4 regions of the Vibrio sp. 10N genome follow, and region 1 is predicted to be linked to each of the others. Evidence: predicted binding sites of a transcription regulator. Region 1 holds the regulator's gene; each other region holds the start of a gene.
The links. The regulator PurR, encoded in region 1, represses purine synthesis genes. The targets are predictions, from matches to a motif close to TNANGNAAACGTTTNCNTNA.
Positions count from the first base shown of each region.

Region 2: a site for PurR is predicted at 1,289-1,308, ahead of purE (5-(carboxyamino)imidazole ribonucleotide mutase). Genes of this name have one in related genera too.
Region 3: a site for PurR is predicted at 960-979, ahead of pyrD (quinone-dependent dihydroorotate dehydrogenase). Genes of this name have one in related genera too.
Region 4: a site for PurR is predicted at 1,146-1,165, ahead of glyA (serine hydroxymethyltransferase). Genes of this name have one in related genera too.

Region 1 is NZ_BTPM01000001.1:1,178,143-1,180,348, reverse strand. Features, by position in the region: gene torD (molecular chaperone TorD) at 1-151, shown strand, start outside; gene purR (HTH-type transcriptional repressor PurR) at 481-1,485, shown strand; cyclic di-GMP riboswitch class I at 1,665-1,754, shown strand; gene AAA946_RS05620 (TfoX/Sxy family DNA transformation protein) at 1,870-2,206, shown strand, end outside.
Region 2 is NZ_BTPM01000001.1:3,467,854-3,470,059, forward strand. Features, by position in the region: gene hemF (oxygen-dependent coproporphyrinogen oxidase) at 1-622, opposite strand, end outside; gene AAA946_RS16035 (L-threonylcarbamoyladenylate synthase) at 632-1,189, opposite strand; gene purE (5-(carboxyamino)imidazole ribonucleotide mutase) at 1,373-1,858, shown strand; gene AAA946_RS16045 (5-(carboxyamino)imidazole ribonucleotide synthase) at 1,861-2,206, shown strand, end outside.
Region 3 is NZ_BTPM01000001.1:1,702,121-1,704,326, reverse strand. Features, by position in the region: gene pyrD (quinone-dependent dihydroorotate dehydrogenase) at 1-871, opposite strand, end outside; gene AAA946_RS07945 (NAD-glutamate dehydrogenase) at 1,079-2,206, opposite strand, start outside.
Region 4 is NZ_BTPM01000001.1:2,716,149-2,718,354, forward strand. Features, by position in the region: gene glyA (serine hydroxymethyltransferase) at 1-1,090, opposite strand, end outside; gene AAA946_RS12685 (YitT family protein) at 1,439-2,038, shown strand; gene AAA946_RS12690 (IS1182 family transposase) at 2,145-2,206, opposite strand, start outside.

The DNA of each region.
Region 1 (2,206 bases):
CTTCATTAATACCTATTTAATGAGCTGGTTGCCTCAGTTCGTTCAAAAATGCCAACAGTTTGATGAATTTGGTTTTTACGCAGCTGCGGCAAGTTTATTGCACGCTTTCTGTCAGCTCGACCTTACCTATCTTTTGGATGAAAACGACTAGCTAACATGTGGCGCAAAAGGGTTTTCCGCTCTCTATGAGTCAATTTTGCGCCTTAGTTATAAATTTCTAGGATAAATGATTGCCAGCTCACTAAGCTGCGACTACAATTCGCCGTTTAAATGCAATCACCCAACGGCATTACAATTAGACGCCCCTTTCCGGTGCCGACTTTGAGCCATACGCTCAAACTTTGCCTTGGCTTGCATACACTTGCCGGTTCCCGCCTTTAAATTCGTATTTTCACAAAAGTGCTGGAACCACTAAAATGAAAGCGGCACAAACGTTAATTCAACGTTAAACCTATAAGCCGCGACTAATAGGATATCACTATGGCAACCATTAAAGATGTCGCCCGACTTGCTGGCGTTTCAACGACCACAGTATCCCATGTAATTAATAAGACTCGCTTTGTTGCAGAAGCAACACAAGAAAAAGTGATGGCGGCGGTTAATGAGCTCAATTACGCCCCAAGTGCGGTTGCTCGTAGCTTGAAATGCAACTCGACCAAGACCATTGGCATGCTGGTTACGCAGTCGACCAACTTATTTTTCTCAGAAGTCATCGATGGTGTGGAAAGTTACTGCTATCGCCAAGGCTATACTCTCATTTTGTGTAACACAGGCGGTGTTTACGAGAAGCAACGTGACTACATCCGCATGCTTGCCGAAAAGCGTGTTGATGGCATTTTGGTGATGTGCTCAGACTTAACCGAAGAGCTCCTTGAAATGCTTGACCGCCATGCTGATATTCCTAAGGTAATCATGGATTGGGGCCCAGAGAGCTCGCAAGCAGATAAGATCATCGATAACTCGGAAGAAGGTGGCTATCTAGCAACTAAGTTCTTGATTGAAAAAGGTCATACCGATATTGCTTGCCTAAGTGGCCACTTAGAGAAAGCTGTCTGCCAAGAGCGCATCATTGGTTACAAGCGTGCACTGGTGGAAGCCGGTATCGAAATGAAAGAAGATCGCATTTTAGAAGGTAACTTTGAATGTGATACCGCTGTAATCGCCGCGAACCGAATTGCAGCAATGGAAGAAAGGCCCACTGCAGTATTTTGCTTTAATGACACAATGGCATTCGGACTAATGAGTCGCCTTCAGCAGCTTGGCGTTCGTGTCCCTGACGACATTTCTGTTATTGGTTATGACAATATCGAACTGGCTGAATACTTTTCACCTCCGCTCACAACGGTTCACCAACCGAAGCGACGCGTCGGTAAAAATGCCTTTGAGATTCTACTAGAACGAATCAAAGATAAAGGTCACGAAAAACGCATTTTCGAAATGCACCCAGAAATTGTAGAACGTGACTCTGTCAAACCTCTTACCTAATGCTGACAAAAGTGCCGATTTCGGCACTTTTTTTTGATCTCTATTCAAAGTTTTCCCTGCCCACTGTCAATTTTTTATTCACCTCTAGGCACAAATAGTCAACCATTATTTGAACCAGTGTCACATTTTGAAAAAACAGTAATCAATAACTTACATAGTTTTCCTATATGCTATATGTGTCACGCACAGGGCAAACCATCTGAAAGGGTGGGACGCAAAGCCTCCGGCCTAAACCAATTTTTTAATTGATAGGTAGCGGGGTTGCCGATGGCAAGGGGTAAGACTCAGTTATAGCAGTGGCTTAACAGAGCTCTGACACCCGTTTGCTATACTCTCGGACCTGATTTTGGTGACACAATCAATAACACCGAGAAAAGAATAAGCATGGATAATCCTATACTAAAAGATTCAATGCAGTTATTCGCTCAGCTTGGAAGAGTAAAGTCTCGCTCCATGTTCGGCGGATTTGGCATCTTCGTAGATGATACGATGTTTGCATTAGCAGTGAACAACAAATTACATATCAGAACAGACCGCAAGACCATATCTACCTTTAAGAAACTGGGTTACAAACCATACGTTTACAAAAAGCGTGGATTTCCTGTCGTCACTAAATACTTCGCATTACCAGAAGATTGTTGGCAAGACCAAGAGGCTATCTTGGTTCACGCTAAACAAGCGCTTGAATTTGCTAAAACAGAAAAAGCGCAGCAGTCTGAGG
Region 2 (2,206 bases), 2.3 Mb from region 1:
CCACCGCCTGCATGTAGGCGAACGAGCGTTCAAAGCCCCACTGGTTCAAATCATCGAAGAACAGACCACCAACACCACGAGTCTCATTACGATGGGGTAGGAAGAAATAATCGTCACACCATTTTTTGTGCTCCGCATACACCTCCTCACCAAAAGGCTGACAAATTTGCTTTGCCGTATCATGCCAATGCTGGCAGTCCTCTTCGAAAGGATAAAATGGCGTAAGGTCAAAACCGCCCCCGAACCACCAAATTGGCTCTTCACCCTCTTTCTCAGCTATAAAGAAACGTACATTGGCATGGGATGTGGGAATATATGGGTTCTTAGGATGAATCACCAAAGACACCCCCATGGCTTCAAACTTACGTCCAGCAAGCTCTGGTCGATGCGCAGTCGCAGACGCTGGCATTTTGTCGCCAAACACGTGGGAGAAGTTTACACCGCCTTGTTCAAAAATGTGGCCGTCTTTCATCACTCGACTGCGACCGCCACCGCCTAGCTCCCGCTGCCACTCATCCTGCTGAAAAGTCGCGACGCCGTCTTGCTGCTCGAGCTTTTGGCAGATATCGTCTTGGAGCTGAAGTAGAAAAGCTTTAACTTGATGTTTATCGACTTGCTGCACGAGGACTCCTTAGCCTTGTCGTAATACTTTTAGGGTGCGAGCATCACGGATCTCACTCGGTTTATTTCTACCCCCCGTCTCACCTTCGAGGATCGCAGACAGGCGATTACCTAGTTGCTGCTTAACTTCTTCAGTCGTCATGCAAGATGGCATGCCGGAGAGATTAGCACTGGTCGACGTAATTGGCTTGCCGTAGGCCAAACACAATTTCTGTACCAACTCATGGTCAGTAACACGCACTGCGATGGTGTCAAAAGCGCCGCTCAACCAAGAAGAGACACGGGCACTGGCAGGCATGATCCAAGTGTAAGGCCCAGGCCAAGTTTGCTGAACACTTTCTAGCTGCTGCTCTGTCAGTTGCGCTTCATCAATGTAAGGGCGAAGCTGCTCAAAATTCGCCGCGATAAGGATAAGCCCTTTCTCAACAGGGCGCTCTTTAACGGCTAAAAGCGTTTTAATTGCTTGAGTATCGTCTGGATCACAACCCACACCAAATACCCCTTCCGTTGGATAAGCAATAACTTCACCGGATTGAAGCGCTGCAACTGTGGTTTGAAAATTATCCACCGAGACTCCCTCTTACTAAAAGCTAAACAAATATTTTACATTTCTACGGCACTATGCTCAAAAGCCGAGTGAGAATCCAGAAAAAAACACAAAAATCACCCACGCAAACGTTTTCCTAAGAAAAAAATCCTCGTATAATGCGCGCAAATTAGTCCATTTGCACACGCCTTGAAGGAGCTTCGGATGAAAGTCGGCATTATTATGGGTTCAAAATCAGATTGGCCAACCATGAAACTAGCAGCAGAAATGCTGGATCAGTTTGGTGTGGATTATGAAACCAAGGTTGTTTCTGCTCACCGCACACCGCAACTACTCGCTGACTACGCGACCTCTGCGAAAGAGCGCGGTATCTCAGTCATCATCGCCGGTGCTGGCGGCGCGGCGCACCTTCCAGGTATGGCAGCGGCATTCACCAGTGTTCCAGTTCTGGGTGTTCCAGTTCAAAGTCGTGCACTAAAAGGCATGGACTCATTACTGTCTATCGTGCAAATGCCAAAAGGCATCGCTGTTGGCACACTGGCTATCGGTGAAGCAGGCGCAGCAAACGCGGGTATCCTAGCCGCGCAGATCATTGGTGTTCATGACAACGCCGTAATGGAAAAAGTTGAAGCCTTCCGCAGCCAACAAACAGAAACCGTACTTGCTAACCCAGATCCTTCTGAGGACTAATGATGAAACACGTACTGGTTCTTGGAGCAGGCCAACTGGCGCGCATGATGTCGCTAGCCGGTGCCCCTCTGAATATCAAAATCTCAGCATTTGATGTGCGCAGTGAGAATATCGTTCACCCACTGACACTTGAAGTGCTGGGTAACGGTCTAGAGCATGCCATTGCTGAAGCTGACGTTATCACGGCTGAGTTCGAACACATTCCACTCGATGTCCTCGCGATCTGTGAGAAGAGTGGCAAGTTCCTCCCGTCGACAGAAGCCATCAAAGCTGGTGGTGATCGCCGTATTGAAAAAGGCCTTCTCGACAGCGCAGGTGTGAAAAACGCCAAATATTCCGTTATCAATA
Region 3 (2,206 bases), 520 kb from region 1:
GCAGCTTACCATCAAGGTTTTCCGCTAAAAGGCGCACCACTTCGGTACTACGAGACTGAACGGGACGACCACTAAGGCCACCAGCCTCGTTCGCGTGCTTCATTCCTTCAACAATCGAGCGATCCAACGTTGTGTTGGTAGCGATCACACCGTCGATCTGGTTTTTGATCAATGAATCACAAATCTGACCAATCTCATCATCACTTAGATCCGGCGCGATCTTTAATGCAAGCGGTACATATTTACCATGTTTTTCAGCCAGTTCTGCTTGTTTTGCTTTAAGTTCTGCAAGCAGCTCATCCAGCGCTTCGCCGTATTGCAGGCTGCGCAAACCTGGAGTGTTTGGAGATGAGATATTCACCGCGATGTAGCCCGCGTGCTCGTACACTTTCTCCATACAGATAATGTAGTCTTCAGCACCCTTCTCGATTGGCGTATCTTTATTTTTGCCAATGTTAATGCCGATGATGCCGTCGTACTTTGCTTTCTTCACGTTCTCAACTAGGTTATCTACACCTAGGTTGTTGAAGCCCATACGATTAATGATACCTTCAGCTTCAACTAGGCGGAATAAACGTGGCTTGTCGTTACCAGGTTGTGGACGTGGAGTGACCGTTCCAACCTCAACAAAACCAAAGCCCATAGCACCAAATGCTTCAATACACTCCCCGTTCTTATCTAAGCCTGCTGCCAAACCTACAGGGTTTTTAAAGGTTAAACCCATACATTCTACTGGTCGGTTTGGTAATTGTTGGCGATATGCAAGATCAAGTGGTGTGCCGGTGAAGCGCTTGAAGTTTTGAATAGCGAGATCGTGAGCCTTTTCGGCATCAAGTTGGAAAAAGCCAGTTCTGGCAAGACGGTAAAGCATTGTGCCTCCGATAGAAAACCCGTGTAAACGGGGTGGTATTATTTACTGATTCGCTTAAACATGCAATCAAGATTTGTGTTTATCGAAAAAAAGCAAACGTTTCGCATAATATTCCATCAAAATCACGTTACAGCGTCACCCATTTTGACAGCGCATATAAAAAAGCGCCCCGAAGAGCGCTTATTTTTATGATATCAGGGACTTAACCTATAGATTATTTGCACAATTTAGATTGAGTAGACTCAGTTCACGTAGAGCAACCGAGAACTTAGCAAACTCATGTACGTTACCTACCTTGAATTCATTAAGAATATTTTCCCAACGTTGTAGGCTATGTGTATTGGTTTCCATCCAATTATCAAGTGACAGGATCACGTCCTCACCCTCTCCACCGCAGCCACATCGCAATACTTGTGATGTAAGCAAACGCTGTTGCCAATCAAGATCTTCTCGGAATGCCGCCCTTGCTAATGCTTGCCAGTTATTGTCCACTGCCTGACCATTGATTTGATTCAGGAACCAGTGCAAAGACAAGCGATCGCCTAAGTGGAAATAGAGTTTCGACGCACGTTCAACATCAAAGCTTGCTTCGGCAGCAATTTCTGCGATGTCGACGGCTGAGAGCAGACTTGATAAGCGTGCAACGTAGTTAGCTAGCTCACCACCAACACCTTGCTCAATCCAAATCTCAGCTTGTTCTCTATGCTCCGCAACCTCTTCGGCCACCAAGCAGTTTTCCAAAGTCTGTTCAACTTTGATGACATCTTCGCGATAGCGAGCCACCAGCTGTTCTACAGATTGCTTACCAGGACGGTTACGCAAGATCCAGCGAGCTAAACGACGAAGTGTGCGACGAACAATGAACAACAACTCATACTGCGCCTCAGAGCTTGCTACGTTATCCAGTTTTCGAATTTGCTCGAACGTATACGCAAAACCATAGATTTCTCTCGACGCAGCATACGCATTAGCAATATCCACCACCGTTGCGCCTGTTTCCTCTTGGAGTTTGGTCACAAAATTGCAGCCCATCTCGTTAACCATCTGATTTGCCAGCATAGTTGAGATGATTTCCGCTCGTAGCGGATGATTAGGCATGCTTTCCAAATAGTTACGGCGTAACTCAGATGGGAAGTATTGGGTCAGTTGCTGCTCATGGTAAGGGTCATTAGCAATGTCATCAGTGACAAGTTCCTCTTTAAGCACCATTTTCCCGTAGGCAACTAATACCGACAGTTCAGGGCGAGTCATACCAATGCCCTGCTTTTCACGCTCGAGTAGATCCTCATCTGAAGGGATATACTCTAATGCACGATCAAGATGGCCGGCTTTCTC
Region 4 (2,206 bases), 1.5 Mb from region 1:
CAACACGGATACCAGACGTTACGAATGGGCTGCGTGGGTCATTAGGTACTGAGTTCTTGTTCACAGTGATGTTTGCTGCGCCAAGAGCGGCATCCGCTTCTTTACCAGTGATGTCTTTGTCGATTAGGTCAACAAGGAACAGGTGGTTTTCAGTGCCGTTAGAGACGATCTTGTAACCGCGCTCTTGGAACTGTGCAACCATCGCTTTTGCATTCTTAACAACGCGCGCTTGGTACTCTTTAAACTCTGGCTCCATGGCTTCTTTGAATGCCACTGCTTTACCAGCGATAACGTGCATTAGAGGACCACCCTGACCACCAGGGAATACAGCAGAGTTCAGTTTCTTGTACATGTCTTCGCCTGCATTAGACAGGATAAGACCACCGCGAGGACCCGCTAGTGTTTTGTGCGTTGTTGTTGTAACTACGTGAGCGTGTGGAACTGGCGTTGGGTAAACACCTGCAGCGATCAGACCCGCCACGTGCGCCATATCAACGAATAGATAAGCATCAACCTTGTCTGCGATTTCACGCATGCGAGCCCAATCCACGATTTGGCTGTATGCAGAGAAACCACCGATGATCATCTTAGGCTTGTGCTCAACAGCAAGCTGTTCCATCTCATCGTAGTTGATTTGACCCGCTTCATCGATACCGTAAGGAATCACGTTGTAGTGCTTACCAGAGAAGTTTACTGGAGAACCGTGAGTCAGGTGACCACCGTGCGCTAGGCTCATACCTAGAACTGTATCGCCTGGGTTAAGTAGCGCCATGTATACTGCGCTGTTTGCTTGAGAACCAGAGTGCGGCTGAACGTTCGCGTACTCACAACCAAATAGCTCACAAGCACGATCAATCGCTAGTGCTTCCGCTTTATCAACATACTCACAGCCACCGTAGTAGCGCTTACCTGGGTAGCCTTCAGCATATTTGTTAGTTAGCTGAGAGCCTTGCGCTTCCATTACGCGAGGGCTGGTGTAGTTTTCCGAAGCGATAAGCTCAATGTGCTCTTCTTGACGTAGTGTCTCTTCTTGAATTGCTGCAAATAGCTCCGCATCGTAATCAGCGATGTTCATATCACGCTTAAGCATCTGTATCTCCTGACTCAGATTGTTCTGAAAGTTTCAAAAAAACCACACAATGACCAAAAGCAAACGTTTTCGTCACCACATTTGATGACTCGCATGATACATAATTTGATCTAGGTCATAAAGAGAAAATTGGAAATTTCTCATGCAGTTTTTTCATAGTGAACCTTAGGCTTCATCATATCCGCCGATAAATCGGCGCTATCACGGGCACTAAGTGTCAATAATTCCATTTACACAGTGTAAAAATTGAATTACATAGGTTTACCGTAAATTTCCCCTTCAAGCTACCGAAAACATCAACTTTTCAATAATATTGCGCCGTTTATTGATTAGAAGAATTTTAAGTTGATGCAAAAACACTCACTCAAAGAAGACTGGATAGCGATTCTTACTGGCACCTTTATCGTCGCTCAGGGGATATTCTTTCTTCAGTCGGCTCAACTATTGACTGGCGGTACTACAGGTCTCGCCCTTCTTATGAGTCAGTTTGTACCGATTTCTTTCGGTACGCTTTATTTCGCCCTAAACAGCCCGTTTTACCTACTTGCTTGGAAACGCTTCGGTAAACGCTTTGCGGCCAGCAGCGCCATCTCCGGTGCCTTAGTGTCTATTATTACGGACAACATGCATCGAGTGGTCACGTTGGATAACGTCAATACTATCTACTGCGCGATCGCCGGCGGCTTATTGATGGGACTAGGTATGCTGATTCTCTTCAGACACCGCTCAAGCCTCGGTGGCTTTAACGTGTTGTGTCTGTTTATTCAGGACAAGTTTGGAATATCGGTTGGTAAAACTCAGATGGCGATTGATTGTGCCATTCTTGTTGCATCGTTCTTCTTTGTATCGCCGTCAATTATCGCGATTTCGATTCTAGGCGCGGTGATGCTGAATTTGGTGCTGGCGATGAATCATAAGCCAACACGGTATGTGGTGACTTACGGATAAAATAAGAAAGGCCCCTTTTGGGGCCTCAGATTGCTGACGAACCCCGCTTTTTCAAGCGGGGTTCTTTTTTCGGAGCGGCCGTAGGCCGCGATCGCGATATTTTTTGTTAGATAGCGTTCTGAAGTGAGTAAGGCTTAAATCGGCATACAGAGGCCAGTATTTGACTTA